DNA from 2 places in the Arsenophonus nasoniae genome. Region 2 is predicted to be linked to the other one. Evidence: riboswitches for the same ligand, from Rfam matches in the RefSeq annotation. Region 2 holds a riboswitch; the other holds the start of a gene.
What was found. A riboswitch is a leader RNA that binds a small molecule or an ion and turns the genes downstream of it on or off. The one in region 2 is predicted to bind thiamine pyrophosphate.
Positions count from the first base shown of each region.

Region 1: another riboswitch for thiamine pyrophosphate. It lies ahead of thiB (thiamine ABC transporter substrate binding subunit); the one in region 2 lies ahead of thiC (phosphomethylpyrimidine synthase ThiC).

Region 1 covers NZ_CP038613.1:581,741-591,293, forward strand. Annotated here, with positions in the region: gene rapA (RNA polymerase-associated protein RapA) at 1-547, opposite strand, end outside; gene ArsFIN_RS28700 (hypothetical protein) at 1,089-1,409, opposite strand; gene thiQ (thiamine ABC transporter ATP-binding protein ThiQ) at 2,525-3,226, opposite strand; gene thiP (thiamine/thiamine pyrophosphate ABC transporter permease ThiP) at 3,219-4,823, opposite strand; gene thiB (thiamine ABC transporter substrate binding subunit) at 4,796-5,785, opposite strand; TPP riboswitch at 5,885-5,996, opposite strand; gene rppH (RNA pyrophosphohydrolase) at 6,109-6,639, shown strand; gene lgt (prolipoprotein diacylglyceryl transferase) at 6,858-7,757, shown strand; gene ArsFIN_RS02740 (thymidylate synthase) at 7,825-8,676, shown strand; gene ArsFIN_RS02745 (prepilin-type N-terminal cleavage/methylation domain-containing protein) at 8,947-9,426, shown strand; gene ArsFIN_RS02750 (prepilin-type N-terminal cleavage/methylation domain-containing protein) at 9,420-9,553, shown strand, end outside.
Region 2 covers NZ_CP038613.1:3,805,954-3,815,506, forward strand. Annotated here, with positions in the region: gene purD (phosphoribosylamine--glycine ligase) at 1-862, shown strand, start outside; gene ArsFIN_RS19230 (DUF1481 domain-containing protein) at 868-1,569, opposite strand; gene ArsFIN_RS19235 (HU family DNA-binding protein) at 1,575-1,847, opposite strand; gene ArsFIN_RS19240 (YjaG family protein) at 2,069-2,656, opposite strand; gene nfi (deoxyribonuclease V) at 2,731-3,399, opposite strand; gene hemE (uroporphyrinogen decarboxylase) at 3,574-4,638, opposite strand; gene nudC (NAD(+) diphosphatase) at 4,746-5,537, opposite strand; TPP riboswitch at 5,713-5,830, shown strand; gene thiC (phosphomethylpyrimidine synthase ThiC) at 5,963-7,897, shown strand; gene thiE (thiamine phosphate synthase) at 7,881-8,534, shown strand; gene ArsFIN_RS19270 (HesA/MoeB/ThiF family protein) at 8,527-9,276, shown strand; gene thiS (sulfur carrier protein ThiS) at 9,279-9,479, shown strand; gene ArsFIN_RS19280 (thiazole synthase) at 9,483-9,553, shown strand, end outside.

The sequences.
Region 1 (9,553 bases), 650 kb from region 2:
TGCCTAACCCAACTTCGTCCGCTAATAAAACGCGCGGATGATGACGTTTACCCACTTCATGAGCAATATAAAGTTGGTGGGGGATCAAATTGGCACGAATACCTCTTAGTCCACCGGTTTGGTGACCAAATTGTTGGTATTGGAAACGCAAAGCGCGATAGCGTAAGGCAAAACGATCCATTCGATCAAGTTGACCGGCAAACAAGCGATCTTGTGGTTTATTAAATGTTAATTTGCTATCAAGAAACACTTCGCGCAGACTGACATTTTTTTCATCGGAATCAATACGAGTTCCTGTATAGACAAGTACTCCCTCGTCTTGTTGTACATTGTCAACTCTCAGCTGCCAGCCTTCATGGCTGGTGATCAGATCGCCTTCATTAAACATAACGCGTGTAATTGGTGCATCATTTATGGAATAAAGGCGATTTTCTCCGCTTGCGGGGAAAAGTAATGTAACCATGCGGTTATCAATAGCCACCACGGTACCTAATCCAAGTTCACTTTCTGTATCGCTTATCCAGCGTTGACCAAGAATAAATGGCATAAATTTTAACTCAGTTTATCCGTATGTTTGAGAAAATTATGGGTTGTTCGTTTTGAAGAGAGTAAATTATATTAATCATAAAATAATATCTTACTCTCTTTTTGAAAGGACTGTATATTAATAAATGCGGTGCCAATAGTCACCTATAAAAATGCTTTTTGATAAGATATTATCATTTATTTGTGCTGTATCAGAGAATGTTAACGTATTAAGTAGATGAAAAAAAGAACAAATCACTATTTTTATTATTCTGCATCCTACTGTTTTGCCCATTAATTTATAATTAACTGGTATATAAAGCAAATTATATAGATGTTATGGCTAATTAAATATTGATAAAACATAGTATAAAAAATAAAAATGCTATATTATGAGGAAGTCTATGCTGTGGTAAAATATTTTTATCGTATTTAATAAAATTATTGACATGAGCCTTAAAACCCAACTTAATCTAATAAATCTTAGTATAAATAATACATCAATATTAGATTAAGGTTGGGTGGTTAATTAGCTTTTTTCCATGATTGGTGGAAAAATATAATTAATCGTCATTCTTTAAAAGTAAATTAAAGCGGAAACCATCGACTCTTTCAAATTCTAATTCAAGAGGCAGGGTATCTGAATTGACTTCAATTTGATTTTCAGTAGCATTATATTCAAAGTATGTAGCAGTATTAAATTTAACTAAATTATATCTATCATAAATGACGAGATGAGCAACATGTTGCATATTATCATCAAGAATTTTACCTACTGTTACAAAATCTTTGTCTGAATCGATATAAGCTGCTTCATCAATTCCGTGTACGCGGATAAACGCACGGTAAGGAAAACCATCACCAGTTTTGTTTAAAAAACGAATGGCTAATTATTCTTGATTATTTGACATATATAACCTCATTTATTGTTTGGTATATTAAAATTTGACTAATAAAATGCGTATTTATATTTCATATAACACATGAGCTACATTGCTTTAAGTGATATATAAAATCAAATTCAAAATTTAGCATTTTCATTATTAAATTTTGTTATTGTTTTTTTTTATTTTTATAGAAAAAATGGATTCTTATATAACGTATAAAAATAAATTTTATTCATGTGAAAATAAAGATAGAGATATAAAAGCATAATTAAAATGATCATACAATTAATGAAGTTATTATAATATTTTAAATTTATAATTATTATTTTTTTAAAAATATGAAAATTGTATTGATATAATTAATAATCAATTTAACCAAGTATTTATCATCACTTATTGATAATATTTGAGTTGTTTAGTAAGCCAAAATTAGCTTGTTTAATTACTTTCACATACTAATTATTTGTATCTTAGTCATCACTAAAAATGATAATTTAACTTCTTGAATATTGTAATTGGTGAGTAACAATCTTACCTTTTGGCAAAAGTGTAATGTGTAATAAAATGCCTCATAGTATTTGGCCGTTATATTTCATAAAATTTCACACTATTTTAAATATTCTATTTAACATAATATTTATTTTTATCAACGCCATATAACATTTGATTTGATTTTTCATTAAGTAAATATTGTGCTTAATCGCTTTTTTCAAGTTTATTTTGTTGAAAGCTGGATAGGATAATGAATATTAAGATAAGAAAATGATGCGATAAGTTACTGTCAGTTTTATTTACAGAATGATTGATTATTCTATCTTATTAAAAAAGATAATTATTAAATATTGGTGAAATTTATGATGTATTTGTTTTTTTTAATTTATGGAAAATAAAATTTTTTGGTGCTTGATATTTTTTAATATTTAAAACCGATTTTATTTAAATAAAAAATAAGCAGGTATGTCCCTAACAAAATTGTGGCAACATCTCTCTTTATTTTAACGAAAAATGATATTGCTTTTTGTTAATATAAGGCACCGCATCTAAATGTAAAAAATATCCTCCAATTATTTGATAAAGTGTGAATTGATGATTAATTAATTTTATAAGTAATGTCAGGAATGAGATATACCTAACAGTATACTTGCTGGAGTTAACCCATTAATTAGATAGTCAGGTTGACCATCATAGGCGATTTTCCCTTCTGTAATGACAATAGCGCGTGTGGCTATTTGGCTAGTATCTTCCAAATTATGGGAAACCATTAACAAGGTCAATTGGCGTTCATCACACACCTGTTTAAGTAATTTTAACATTTCATTACGTAATGCCGGGTCAAGAGCAGAAAAAGGTTCATCTAACAATAAAATCGGTTTTTGGCGGATCAAACAACGCGCTAATGCAGTACGTTGGCGTTGTCCACCTGATATTTGAGCAGGTAAACGAGTCATACAATTATTAAGTGAAACTTGTTCTATGATCTGCTTTACTGCGCGATGTTGAGCTTGATCCAAATGTAAATTTGCTGAAATACCTAACGCAATATTTTGCCAAACAGTTAAATGAGAAAAGAGATTATTTTCTTGGAAAAGGATGGAAACTGGCCGCTTGGCGGGTGGGGTAGCTGTATGATTTTGTCTATCTAGCCAGATTTCACCCTGCTTTGGATATTGAAATCCGGCAATTAAATCCAGTAGCGTACTTTTTCCTGCGCCGCTAGGGCCCAATATTGCTACCCTTTCAGCTTTATTTACTTGAAAATCAAACTGCATGGTTAGATTTTCATAACAATAAACAAGATGATCTAATTTAATCATGCTCTTTTCCTGATAAATATTCTAATAAACTAAATAAGCTGAAACAAAGTAATAGCATTAACAATGCGGTAACGGCCGCATCACTATTATGGTAAGAGCCTAATTGTTGATAGAGATAATAAGGTAGGGTACGAAAGTTTTCATTACCAAACAGTGCAATAATACCGAAATCACCTATTGAGAGTATACAGGCAAAAGCGAAGGCTTGTCCTATTGTACGTTTTAATGCTTTTAATTCAATTAAAACTAGTCGATTTATGCCTTTAATCTGTAATGAAAGGCATAATAAATTATAGCGCTCAGCTAAGTCATACATAGGATTTTCTAATATTTTTAAGGCATAGGGAATAGCCATTAAAGCATTCGTTAAAATGATTAAACTATAAGGTGAATAAGTTAAACTAAGGGTATTATTGAGCAATAAAAAGAAGCCGGTTGCTAAAACGATGCCTGGCATTGCAAGTATTAATAATCCACTTAATTCCAGGGTTCGATAGGATAGTATCGAGCGGCGACGACGTAATTCCCGACTACTCCAAAGCAGCATCAAAGTAAAAATAATACAAAGTAGGCCAGCACTAATCGCGATAAAAACCGAATTAATAAATGCTTGCCATAAGCCTGGTTGTTGTAACACGTGTAATAGTGTTAAATTTAAACCATCATTGATAATTGCCAATAAAGGTGGAAGTAGGAAAAATATTGCAATACTAATCAGTAGCGTGTCCCACCATTTTTGCCATCGATTATCCGCTGGGTTTTTCCACTGTAATTGTCGACTAACACCGACGGAAAAGACAATATTTAATTTTTGGCTTAATAATACTAAGCTTAAACAACAAAAAAGTTGGATTAGAGCCAGCAAAGCGGCTTTATTTAGATCAAAATCATAACTTAACGATTGATAGAGAGCCAATTCAATAGTGGTTGCAGCAGGTCCCCCACCAAGCGTCAGTACAGTAGCAAAACTAGCGAAGCACAGCATAAAAATTAGGCTGGATGTTGGTAAAATTTGTCGTCTAAGGTAAGGCCATTCAACAATACGAAAATTTTGCCATTGGTTCATGCCTAGTTGCGCGGCAAGCTGGCGTTGCTCAACAGCAATACTTTCTAGTGCGAGCAATAACATTCGGCTAGCTAATGGTAAATTAAAAAAGATATGTGCTAATAAAATACCTTTCAGACCATAAGGCGTAAATTGGTAATTAATTCCTAACCATTGACAAAATTGAGCGATCCATCCCATCCGACCGTAAACGGTTAATAAACCAAAAATAGCCACGAGAACTGGCAATACCAGTGTCATCGAGCATAAGCGTAAAAATAGTATCCGACCTGGAAAATGCCGTCGAAAAAGGGCTTTGGCTAAAAATATCGCCGGGATAACCGACAATAAGGTTGATAGTAATGCTTGCCAAAATGTAAAACCAATGACATGCCATAAATAGCTATCATCAATAAATCCTTGCCAACTTATTTGAGGGGCATGTAACCATAAAGTGCTGAACGTGACTACAGCAATAGTAATTAATAGGCCGGACACGACTATGCCAGGCCAAAGTGAACTGCCTATTGGTGGCTGACGGCATTTTGCCATAAATAGATCCAATGATTGCGATGTTGAGTAATGTCTTCCGCATTAAATTGTAATGATTTTTTTGGCACGGCTAATTGTTGATAAACCTTAGGTAAGGGGATATCAATGATTGGATACATCCAATTGGTTGTCGGCAACGTTTTTTGCACGGTTGGCGATAGCATAAATTGTATGAATTGTTGTGCGAGTTTAGGTTGTTTGCTCGTTGCTAATTGGGCAGCTACTTCAATTTGCAGATAGTGTCCCTCACTAAATATTGCTGCGGCATAATTATTTTTTTTATCATTTAACAGATGAAAACCGGGTGAAGAGCTATAGCTGAGGACAAAGTCACTTTCACCTTTTAAGAACAACCCATATGATTCGCTCCAACCTTTGGTAACGGTTACGGTTTTTGCAGCCATTTTTTGCCAAGCTTGGGCACTATTTTTTCCATAAATTTTTTGTATCCAAAGTAATAACCCTAAGCCTGGTGTGCTGGTACGAGGATCTTGGTAAATAATTTTCCATGGTTGGGAACTATTAATCAGTTCATCAAGACTTTTCGGTACATGAGTGACCCGCGTTTTATCATAAATAAAAGCAAAATAACCATAATCGTAAGGGATAAAAATATTGTTATCCCATTTTATGGGTAATTTTAGTTGACTCCTGTCTATTCGACTCTCAGTAAATAAGCCCGTTTTTTTTGCCAGATCAATTAAGTTATTATCAAGTCCGAGGACAATATCGGCAGGGCTATTTTTTCCTTCCATTCTAAGCCGATTTAATAACGCTACTCCATCATTTAGGCCTATTAGTTTGAGCTCACAGTTACAGATTTGTTCGAAGGCAGGCTTGATTGTAGGCCCTGGCCCCCAATCTGCGATAAAAGAATCATAAGTGTATACGGTTAATATCGGTTTTGCTTGGAGCGTGAAAGCTGAACAGCAAATTAAGCTAGCACTAACTATTTTTAGCAGTACATTCTTCAATACTCAGTTCTCCTATATAATTAAAAAACAGTGATGCTATAGGATCTGAGGAATAGACAGTAATGAAGCTATTTATTGATGAATAAATCATTAGAGTGGCTCAAATCCCTACGCCGATGTTGATCGGATCAGGTTCGACGGGTTTTTCTCAGCCAGCGAATAACAACATTGAACAGAGCTAGCACCCCGTTGAGATGGCCTTATTGTAAGATGTTATCTTATAATTGCAAATACTATATTTGATAAAGGCTTACCATATAGAGTAGTATGAAACAATAAGCTATCTTTTAAATTTTTAACGAGGTAGTCAGATGGTTGACAATGATGGCTACCGCCCGAATGTAGGAATTGTAATTTGTAATCGACAAGGCCAGGTATTATGGGCTCGTCGCTATGGGCAACATTCATGGCAGTTCCCTCAAGGGGGCATTAATCCTGACGAATCGCCAGAACAGGCAATGTATCGGGAATTATTCGAAGAGGTTGGGTTGGATCGTAAAGATGTTAAAATATTGGCATCTACCCGGAACTGGTTACGTTACAAATTACCTAAACGTTTGGTGCGCTGGGACACAAAGCCAGTTTGTATTGGGCAAAAGCAACGTTGGTTTTTGTTACAATTGGTTTGTAATGAACATAATATTAATGTGCAAACAAGTAAAACGCCTGAATTTGATAGTTGGCGTTGGGTGAGTTATTGGTATCCTGTTCGTCAGGTTGTTTCTTTTAAACGCGATGTTTATCGACGTGTTATGAAAGAATTTGCTCCGATCGTTATGTCACTGCAAACTAGTGCAGTGACATCATATAAGAGTCATACCTATAGGCGTAAACGTGGCTAAATAAATTTAATAAAAGTAGGTTAATATTTTAATAGCCGATTTTTGTCGTTTATAAAGCGAAGTGAGAATAGTAAAAGCTACGCTGGTTTATTTTTTGGCAAAATAGGCATTGAATAAATTGGTTAATAAATTTAATCAATAAAAAGCCATTAGATTTTTTTAAACAGCATGCAGTCATGCAATTCTATCAAACTCTATAAAACTAAAGAGTGGAGAAGATGAATAATAGTTATATTGTGTTTCCTAATATTGATCCTGTTATATTCTCGATTGGTCCAGTAACCCTTCATTGGTATGGTTTGATGTATTTGGTGGGATTTGTTTTTGCTCTATGGTTGGCAAAGCGAAGGGCAGGCAAAGCGAATAGCGGTTGGACGAAAAATGAAGTTGAAAATCTGCTCTATATTGGTTTTTTAGGTGTCTTTATTGGCGGGCGTCTTGGCTATGTTTTATTTTATAATTTGCCTATTTTCCTGAGCAATCCTCTGTATCTATTTAAAGTCTGGGACGGAGGGATGTCTTTTCATGGTGGGTTAATTGGTGTGATATGCGCTATGTGGTGGTATGCTCGTAGGACTCGCCGCCATTTTTTTCAAGTTGCCGATTTTGTTGCGCCATTAATTCCCTTTGGATTAGGCATGGGACGTATTGGTAATTTTATTAATGGTGAGCTTTGGGGACGTGTAACATTAGACACGCCATGGGCAATGTTATTCCCTGGCTCACGGGGAGAAGACATTCAGATTGTCAGTCAGGACCCTTCTTTATTACCCATTTTAGAACAGTATGGTGTATTACCACGACATCCTTCCCAACTTTATGAGATGTTTTTTGAAGGGATCGTTTTATTTATTATTTTAAATCTGTTTATTCGTAAGCCCCGTCCAATGGGGAGTGTTTCAGGATTGTTTTTGATTGGTTATGGTGCTTTCCGTATTTTTATTGAATTTTTCCGGCAACCAGATGCGCAGTTGGGGCTATTTGGTGGTATAAGTATGGGACAGATTCTATCTATTCCTATGATCATTATTGGTATCTTTATGATGATCTGGGCATATAAGAAAGATAGCCATTGTACAAATTATTCTATTACTAGCAAAGTAGAAAAAAGTAAGTAGCAGAAGATGTTAATACATTTTTTTTTATTTATAGTATTAAATAATAAATTTTTAGCGAGTAATAATAATGAAACAATATCTGGATTTATGTCAGCGTATTATTGATGAAGGTCAGTGGATAGAAAATAAACGCACAGGTGTTCGTTGTTTAACAATTATTAATGCTGATCTTGAATACGATGTCGCAAATAACCAGTTTCCTTTAATTACAACTCGTAAAAGTTTTTATAAAGCGGCTATTGCTGAATTATTAGGTTACCTACGAGGTTATTCAAGCGCTGCGCAATTTCGAGATATTGGCTGTAATACATGGAATGCCAATGCGAATGAAAATCAGGCATGGCTTAATAATCCGAACCGTAAAGGTGAAGATGACATGGGGCGAGTTTATGGTGTTCAGGGGCGCTCATGGCAACGGCCTGATGGCACTTATTTAGATCAGCTACAAAAAGTCATTAGTAACCTTTCGGTTGGGATAGATGATCGGGCGGAAATAATCACTTTTTACAATCCGGGTGAGTTTGAATTAGGTTGTTTACGCCCTTGTATGCATACTCACACTTTTTCTCTGTTAGCTGGCACACTTTATTTAACTTCATACCAACGTAGTTGTGATGTTCCTTTGGGGTTGAACTTTAATCAAATTCAATGTTTTGTATTATTGGCACTCATTGCTCAGATCACGGGTCATAAACCAGGTAAGGTTTATCATAAGATAGTGAATGCTCACATTTATGAAAATCAACTTTCAATCATGCGTGATATCCAGTTAAAGCGTGCTCCTTATTCTTTGCCGCAACTGCAGATTAATCCTGACATTAAGACATTAAAAGATATTGAAACCTGGGTAAGTAGCCATGATTTTCAGGTCATTGGTTATCAATATCATGATGCAATTAAATATCCATTTACGGTATGACGACTTTTATCGGTTACTGTAATCATCCAATAGGAAATCAGTAACGATCCTCTCATGACTATTTCTAATTAATATTATGGTTGCATTAGTAAATAAATCGCTTCTGAAAACATTAAAATTTGGGAGGCGTTTCTATTTTTTTTGCCAATTTTTTGTAATACAAAATTTTTAATAGATTTGTTTCCCTTCTATCTCATTTGACGATTTATTTTTTTATCCTAAATACATAACAATAGTCTGTGTTAATTGGGCTATATATGGCAAAAACAGATGCGCCAACAAGGGTTCACAGTGCTTGAAATGATCATTGCGATTGCAATAATCGCGTTGATTGCTGTTGTTAGTATTAAGGGATGGCGGAATTATCAACATAAAATACATTTAATTGTTGTTACGCAAAAAGTGGCTGCTTTTATTGCCCGTCACCAAATGCAGGCAGCTTATTTGAATCAGGAGAGGCAATTGATAATTAAAACGGATAAAACGTCAAATTGGATGTTAATAGTGACAATTAAGGGTAAAAAGGATAGCCAGCAAAGTGCAGAGATGAAATGGATTAACAGGCATGATGAAATTCTGTTAAAAAGTTACAGCCGAATATCGACCTTGTTGCTAGGGAAAAGAGGAACAGCATTACCGACAACTTTACGTTTTAGCAATCACTCAGAAGATATTTTGATCATTATTTCTGGTTTGGGACGAGTGCGTTTATGTAGTCATCAAAGGCTGGGAGGAATAGCCAGGTGCTAAATAAACCAATTTCTTTTAGTCTAAAGCAACAAGGTTTTTCACTAATTGAAGTCCTAATCAGCTTAATAATAAGTAGTATTGTTTTTCTCGCTATTATAACGCTATACCCATTATTAACGCAGCAAAT
Region 2 (9,553 bases):
GATTGTTATTAAAGCGGATGGGCTAGCCGCGGGTAAAGGCGTCGTTGTTGCTATGACCTTAGAAGAAGCAAAAAATGCTGTTCAAGACATGCTTGCCGGTAACACCTTTGGCCAGGCAGGTCATCGTATTGTTATTGAGGAATTTCTTGACGGCGAAGAAGCCAGTTTTATTGTAATGGTTGATGGTGAAAATGTCATTCCCATGGCAACAAGCCAAGATCATAAACGTGTCGGTAATAATGATAGCGGACCAAATACAGGTGGCATGGGCGCATATTCTCCGGCTCCTGTTGTCACAGACATTATTCATCAGCGTGTAATGGATCAAATTATTTATCCTACAGTACAAGGTATGATGCTTGAAGGTCGGCGATATCAAGGCTTTCTATATGCAGGATTAATGATAGATAAACTGGGAAACCCGAAAGTTATTGAATTTAATTGTCGTTTTGGTGATCCAGAAACCCAACCCATTATGATGCGTTTACAATCCGATCTGGTAGCACTTTGTCTGGCCGGCGCAAAAGGAGAGTTAGCGGGTAAAATATCATCTTGGGATGAACGCCCTGCCTTAGGTATTGTTATGGCCGCTGAAGGTTATCCAGCTAATTATCGCAAGGGTGATATTATTCACGGAATTACTGATAAACCATCAGCATCATGCAAAATTTTTCATGCCGGGACAGAGTTAAAGCAAAATCAAGTTATCACGGCCGGTGGCCGTGTACTTTGTGTTACCGCCCTTGGCAATACAATTCTTGATGCACAAAAAACTGCTTATCAGCAAGCAGAAAAAATATCTTGGGCGGGTTGTTTCTATCGGGATGATATCGGTTATCGTGCATTGGCTCGTTTAAAATAAAACCGTTAAAGTTTGTCTTTTGTTGGTGCCCACAGACAGAAATTCTCATTGGCAACGAGCAATAACTCGTTGCCTTGTGGCGCTTCTAACCAAGCAATCGCTAAGTCACCTAAACTCGTCTTCGCTCTTCGCAGCAACCGATTTTCGGCCTGAGCAGTAAACGATACATCACGTTTTTCACCGCTACAAGTTATAATTTCTCCTTCACGCCAATACCCTTGGTAGAGATGAACATTACCAGCAATAAGTGTGGTGCTGAGCTCAATTAAACGGTCTGATTCAAAGCGCCAGCGAACTATATCATCCTCAGTTAGAGAAACTTTGTTATCATTTACTTTGCGCTGCATAAAAATAACATGGTCATTTTGATCAAATCTTAGCTGCTGTTGTTCTTTATTTTTATTGTCAAAAGATTGATGTCGAATTTGCCAAAGTTTACCTTGACGATATTCAAAAAAAGTAATGGTCGTATTTTTTCCTTGGTAAGGACTATATACAGCAACGATTACCTGCGGGTTACTGTTTTGATCATTTAACCGCCATAGCCGAACGACGCCGGCATCGGAAATAAATCCACTAGCGCTAAATTCGGGAATTTTAGATTGACTGGTGCAAGCGCCAAGTAGTGAAATAGCGCCAAGTAAAATGAGGATACGCCCAATCAATAAAAGGGGTTTAATACCCCCTCTGAATATTCTATTTGGCAACTGAATTACTTAACTGCTTCTTTCAGTGATTTTCCAGCAACAAATACTGGTACGTTAGCCGCTTCAATTTTGAGTTCTGCACCTGTTTTAGGATTACGACCAATACGCGCTGCTCGATGATTAGTCCTAAAAGTACCAAAACCAACGAACTGAACTTGCTCACCTTCTTTCAGTGCATCTGTAATACATTCGATGAGTGCTTCTAACGCATTTTTAGCTTGAGTCTTATTCAGGTTTGCTTTTTGCATGACATATTGAACTACATCACCCTTTTTCATGGTCTCATTTACAGTCTTATTCATAAGTTATCCTTACACAGTGTGTTTATCATTTGCATAGCATCGAGTACGTTGGATATGTAGAACTTATTAATTCTTAATATACGTCCCGAAAGCACTCCTCTCCGCCTTCACTGTAGAACATAGTATGGGCGAATGTGAAGCGTTAAAAGTCAGCATTTATGGTACCAAATCACGTTTTTAAACACTATGAACGGAAATTAGGTAACCTTAATGCCAATATTGCTGATCCCTACTTCACGGAGGTCGGATTTTAATCCTTTAATCAGCGCTACATCCCGCTCTTCACAAGCGGTAAGTAAACGGTATATCTCCCATTGAATATCCCATTCTTCTTCAATGGTAAGCAATTCTTTCAGTTCCTCATCAGACATCTCTTTACCTGTCCGAGTCATCTCAAACATTGCGATAGTTCGAATCGAAATTTTACTTACTTCAATAGCACCGTCTAATGTTTCCCCACTTAAGTAAGAATGAATTATTTCACTTAAAGCGATACATGCATCAATAGCAGGATGGACCCCGTAAATATCAAAATTATTTGCAACGGGAATAATTTCCTCTAATTTTTCCAACTGATTATCAAAATCAATTTTACTATCTTTAATAATCAGCGATTCCCAGATTAAATCTAAAATAATACGATAACGTATTGGATTTAAAAAGCTCGTTTGTTTACAAAATAATTGATAATTAGGATACATACGCTCACATAAACAAGCCATGAAAGTAATATGCTGCCAACTATTTAATTTTGCCAACCTCAAATGAATGGGGTTTCTTAACATCAAATTTCTACTCACTTACGTTTTACGCTGAAGTTTACCTGAAAATCAATAGGTTCCACATATTTTAACTTTAATTATGCTAAATTCTGTTTCGTTCGATTAAAAAACGCTCTATTAGAAGCGATTCCATCAGCCCAACGAGTAGGTTCAGGTAAACGATAACCTTTAATACAATGCTTAACCCATAATAGTGAAGCGTTTAAACTGATTTTATGCCCAGGTGAGATATAAAGTGGTTTACATCTTTTTTTACTACGAAATACCCAACCAATTTGTTCATTATTATCATTCAATGGTTGGCTGCTTCCTACTCTTTCATCTAAAGCCTCATGGTGACCACATAGACGTTTTTTTGCTATACCAATCGTTGGGATATCTAATAAAAGACCCAAATGACTCGCAACACCAAAACGACGAGGATGGGCAATTCCTTGGCCATCAATCATAATAAGATCAGGCTTATGTTGCAGTTTTTCCCAAACAGCCAATAGTGCAGGATACTCCCGAAAAGAGAGTAAGCCTGGAATATAAGGGAATTCAGTCGGTATACGAGCAATATGATATTCAACAATAGCGAGTGAAGGCCAATGCATAACAACCATTGCGGCTCGGGTTACACTACCTTTTTCTTCAAATCCAACATCAGCACCAGCAATAAGATTAGGAATAGCAAAATTATCCGTAAGAATAATTTGTTTTGCTTTTATGGTCTGTTCCTGACGTAATAATTGGGTATCAATCATATTTATTTTTACTTAAAAAAATTTATATAAATATATTTTATTATTTGTTTTATAACACAAAATATAAAAAAATATATTTAAATAATTGTAAATATTCAATTTGGATTTAATAAACAATAAAAAAATATAACAATTATTATTTATTGGCATTTTCTTTCTTTGGATAAACCTTAATTATTGATGATATTGTTCTGATAATTTGTGTACTGAATTAATAAAATTTTTAACATGTTCAGGTGGAATGTCCTGATGGATACCATGACCTAAATTAAATACATGGCCACTTCCTTGACCAAATTGCTTTAAAATGGTTTTAACTTCAAGCTCAATACGTTCTTTTGATGCATACAATATAGAAGGTTCCATATTTCCCTGTAAAGCCACCTTATCTCCTACACGAGAGCGAGCCTCTTTAATATCTGTCATCCAGTCAATACCTAACGCGTCACAACCGGTCGCAGCCATTGCTTCTAACCATTGACCACCACCTTTAGTAAATAATGTTACTGGAACTTTACGGCCTTCATGTTCTCGCAATAGCGAATCAATAATCTGATGCATGTAATGTAAAGAAAATTGATGATAATCACGCCCAGTTAATACACCACCCCAAGTATCAAAAATCATCACTGATTGAGCTCCTGCCCGTATCTGAGCATTGAGATAGAGAATGACACTTTGCGTCAATTTATCCAATAATAAATGTAACGTTTTTGGCTCTGTATACATCAGCTTCTTAATACGGGTAAACGCCTTACTACTTCCTCCTTCGACCATATAAGTTGCCAATGTCCATGGACTACCAGAAAAACCGATTAATGGCACTTTGCCTTGTAACGCTTTGCGAATAGCACGTATTGCATTCATTACGTAAACTAATTCTTGTTCTGGATCAGGAATTGGCAGTTTCTCTATATCAGCTAAACAACCAATAGGACGCTGAAACCTAGGTCCTTCTCCTACTGAAAAATAGAGACCTAACCCCATCGCATCAGGAATAGTAAGAATATCTGAAAAAAGAATCGCCGCATCTAATGGAAAACGATGTAGAGGTTGTAATGTCACTTCACAGGCTAACTCGGTATTTTTGCATAGTGAAAGAAAATCACCAGCTTGCTCACGAATTTTTCGATATTCAGGTAAATAACGACCTGCCTGGCGCATCATCCATACCGGAGTTGTATCAACAGGTTGCCGTAATAGCGCACGTAAGTAGCGATCATTTGTTAATGCAGACATTATTAGCTCCATTAGATGGCAATGAGAAATTGCCATTATCATCGTATATTTGCCTTTTTATTGTTGCCTAGATGCGCAACAACTTAGTTATAGCGTGATTAATACTGTTATTTATATAAGTCATTATTCTCTTGTCGACATAAAGCCAGTGTATCTTCAATCAAACGGCGAGCAATGGTATCAGGAGGCGGTATTAGCGGTAATTTATTATGATGATACCAGTCCGCACTAATTAACTCATCAGGATTAGCCTGTATTTCACCACTCGCATAATCAGCTAGAAAACCTATCATTAATGAATGAGGAAAAGGCCATGGTTGGGAAGCAATATAACGAATGTTGCTAATCTCAATATTACTTTCTTCTTTTACCTCCCTTTTAACCGCTTCTTCAATTGTTTCACCTAGTTCAACAAATCCTGCTAATACAGTAAATATTGGCTTTTTTTTATGGCGCCGATGTTGTGCTAATAAGATATGATCAGCACGCCGAATAGCAACAATAATACAAGGTGCAATTTGCGGATAATAGCGCTCATGACAATGACCACACAAGCAGGCCCATTCGGTTAAGCTGGTTGTCATTTTGTTGCCGCAATAGCCACAATAATGGTGCGAACGATAAAATTCTGCCAGTTGAATACCACGTCCAACCAGTTTAAATAGCCCCTCATCTTGGCTGGCAAGGCGTCGCGGTGAACACATATCCGTAGGTGATTTTGCCATAATTAACCAAATCGTTTCCGCTTGCCATTCACCAATAGCGAGTGCTTCTTTTCCTATTAGTAACCAAAATTGAGCTGAACCTTTCGGTAAATCACCCTTTGGTAACCAAATTCGACCACCAGAACTAACAACCCACCAACCTGTTTCTGTTCCAGTTAATTGTTTTCTAATCATATAACTCAGTTCTTCTATATCTTATTGATTAGTGAATTTTAAATGTATGTCTTGCTTGATCCCAGTGAATATAGGCTAACCCATTTTCATCAATATCGAGTAACTATTCTGGTTAACGGCTATTTGATGAAGAAGTTAACCATTGAAGTTTTCATTATCTCTCTTATATACTGGCATTATCTTGTCGGAGTGCCTAGTAGGTTCAACATTATCTACAGGCTGAGACCGTTAATTCGGGATCCGCGGAACCTGATCAGGCTAATACCTGCGAAGGGAACAAGAGTAATCAACCTGCGATTTTGACTTATCAAAAGTAAGTAGCGCAATTATTATACTATTACTCTCACCGAGCTCCAGACAAGCAATTTCTCAATACAATTTATCTCTTTTATGTGAACTCTTTGTAATGATTTTAGGAATTTGCTATGTCTAAGAATATTATTGCAACCAGTGATATTGGCGTTAAAACAAATACCACTTCCCCACGAAAAACACAACGAGAAGCGGCACAACGTTTTCTCGATAACCTACAAAATATCAGTTTTCCCCACTCAAAACGGATCTATTTAACAGGTTATCACTATAATACCCAAGTTCCTATGCGTGAAATTCAACTTTCACCGACTTTGGTTGGTGGTACAAAAGATAATCCTTTATTTGAAGAGAATGAGGCAATACCTGTTTATGATACTTCAGGTGCCTATGGCGATCCTAATATCACTGTGGATATTAAAGTAGGTTTAAAAAAATGCCGCCAACATTGGATTTCCGATCGCAATGATACTGAGCCAGTTAAAAAACCAAGCTCTTATTTTACCCAACAACGACTCGCTGATGTTGGATTGAATCATCTACGTTTCAATTACCGCCTACAACCATTAAGGGCCAAAATCGGCAAAAGAGTCACGCAATTGCACTATGCTCGTCAAGGGATAATCACACCTGAAATGGAATTTATTGCGATCCGCGAAAATATGGGACGGGAGCGTATCAATAGTACAATATTAACTCAACAACATCCTGGTCAAAGCTTTAATGCTACTCTGCCAAACAACATTACCCCTGAATTTGTTCGACAAGAAGTTGCTGCTGGACGTGCCATTATTCCAGCCAATATTAACCATCCTGAATCCGAGCCAATGATTATTGGTCGAAATTTTTTGGTGAAAGTCAATGCTAATATCGGCAATTCCTCCGTAACTTCATCGATTGAAGAAGAAATTGAAAAACTAATCTGGGCGACACATTGGGGAGCCGATACTGTAATGGATTTATCGACCGGCCGTTACATCCATGAAACGAGAGAATGGCTGTTGCGTAATAGCCCTGTTCCTATTGGTACAGTGCCAATCTACCAAGCATTGGAAAAAGTTAATGGCGTTGCAGAAAATTTGAGCTGGGAAATATTTCGCGACACCCTTCTTGAGCAAGCCGAACAAGGTGTAGATTATTTTACTATCCATGCCGGTGTTTTATTACGTTATGTGCCAATGACCGCCAATCGATTGACCGGTATTGTTTCTCGCGGTGGCTCAATTATGGCGAAATGGTGTTTGTCCCATCATCAGGAAAACTTTTTGTATAGCCATTTTGAGGAAATCTGTGCAATCTGTGCCGCTTATGATGTCTCTTTGTCCCTTGGCGATGGATTACGACCTGGCTCTTTACAAGACGCCAATGATGAAGCGCAATTTGCTGAATTATATACATTAGGCGAATTAACTAAGATAGCCTGGCAATATGATGTTCAAGTTATGATTGAAGGCCCTGGTCATATCCCAATGCAAATGATCCGCCGTAATATGACGGAAGAATTAACCCATTGTCATGAAGCGCCATTCTATACTTTAGGGCCTTTAACCACCGATATCGCGCCAGGTTATGATCATTTTACCTCTGGTATCGGTGCGGCTTTAATTGGTTGGTTTGGTTGTGCCATGCTCTGTTATGTTACGCCAAAAGAACATTTAGGCTTACCTAATAAAGAAGATGTCAAACAAGGACTGATTACCTATAAAATTGCCGCTCATGCCGCTGATCTCGCCAAAGGCCATCCTGGGGCGCAAATTCGAGATAACGCCTTATCCAAAGCACGATTTGAGTTCCGCTGGCAAGATCAATTTAATCTCGCTCTCGATCCTGAAACCGCCCGTGCCTACCATGATGAAACACTGCCACAAGCAGCGGGTAAAGTGGCCCATTTTTGCTCAATGTGTGGCCCTAAATTTTGCTCCATGAAAATTTCGCAAGAAGTCCGTGAACATGCCGCACAAATGGCACACATATCGGCAACATTTCGCGCCCAGGGCAGTGAGCTATACCACAGCATGGAGACGATTTCCGATGACAAAATGGTCTGAGCACGCGTTTGCATCGACAGAACAAAAACTTGGTCTGTATCCAGTCGTTGATTCTGTCGAGTGGATAAAGCGTTTGTTAAACGTCGGCGTTACCACTGTTCAATTAAGGATCAAAGATCCATTAGCCAACAACCTTGAAGCAGATATTAAGCAGGCGATTATGCTAAGCCAGCGATATCAAGCTCGCCTTTTTATTAATGATTATTGGCAATTAGCTATAAAATATGGTGCCTACGGCGTCCATTTAGGGCAAGAGGATATTAATTTCGCTGATCTAAATCGCCTAAAAAAAGCGGGCTTGCGCTTAGGGATTTCAACGCATAATCAACAAGAACTCGCCAGGGCAAAGCAGTTAAGACCCTCTTATATTGCATTAGGCCATATTTTTCCTACTCGCACAAAATTAATGTCTTCCTCACCGCAAGGATTAATCAGCCTAAAACAGCAAGTAAATGCCACACCAGATTACCCAACTATTGCTATAGGCGGTATCTCTTTAGCACGCGTTCCGGCAGTGCTTGCAACGGGCGTAGGAGGTATTGCCATGGTTAGTGCGATCACAAAATCGCCTAGCTGGTACAAAGTTGTTACTCAGCTATTACATTTGATCGAAGGTAAGGAAATAATCCATGCTTAATGATGCTATTTTTATGCGCTATAGCCGCCAACTATTACTTGAAGAAATCGGTTATCAAGGCCAACAAAAATTAACAACAAGCAAAGTGCTTATTGTGGGATTGGGCGGACTAGGTTCACCAGCAGCACTTTATTTAGCTGCTGCCGGGGTCGGCGAACTCTGGTTGGCCGATAATGATAAACTGCATATTTCAAATCTACAGCGACAAATTCTTTACCATACGCAAGATATTTCGCAGTCTAAAGTCACATTAGCAGCAAAACAACTTAATCAGCTCAATCCACAAACCATAGTGAAAACATTTGCCAAAAAACAAAACTATCATTCCCTGCAAACGCTGGTTCGCAATACCGATTTGATATTGGATTGTACTGATAATATGTCAACTCGCCAGGCAATTAATGCGGTGTGTGTGGCGGAAAAAAAGACACTCATTAGTGGCAGTGCGTTAGGTTTCAATGGTCAATTGTTAGTTCTTGAACCTCCCTATAGACAAGGTTGCTACGCTTGTCTTTATCCTGACATGAATGAACCTTATCGCAACTGTCGCACGGCCGGAGTTTTAGGGCCGGTGGTTGGAGTTATCGGTACACTGCAAGCCTTAGAAGCGATTAAATTATTAGTCAATTTACCTTCCTCACTCAGTGGGAAACTGAAATTATTCGATGGTAAACAACATAGCTGGCATACCTTGCAACTTAGCAAAGCGAAAAGCTGTTTAGTTTGTGGAAGCGGGAGATAAATATGCACATTATGCTAAATGATCGACTAATCGAAATTAACAGTTCGATCACGATTATCCAGTTATTTGATTATCTGAAACTTAATTCGTTAGGTATTGCACTAGCAATTAATCAGATCATTATTCCGCGTGAAAATTGGAATCATCACTATATTAACCATCAAGATAACATCCTGTTATTCCAGGCGATTGCCGGAGGCTAATTTATGTTAAAAATTGCTGATACCGTTTTTCAATCTCGTTTATTTATGGGTAGTGGAAAATTTGCTAATTCATC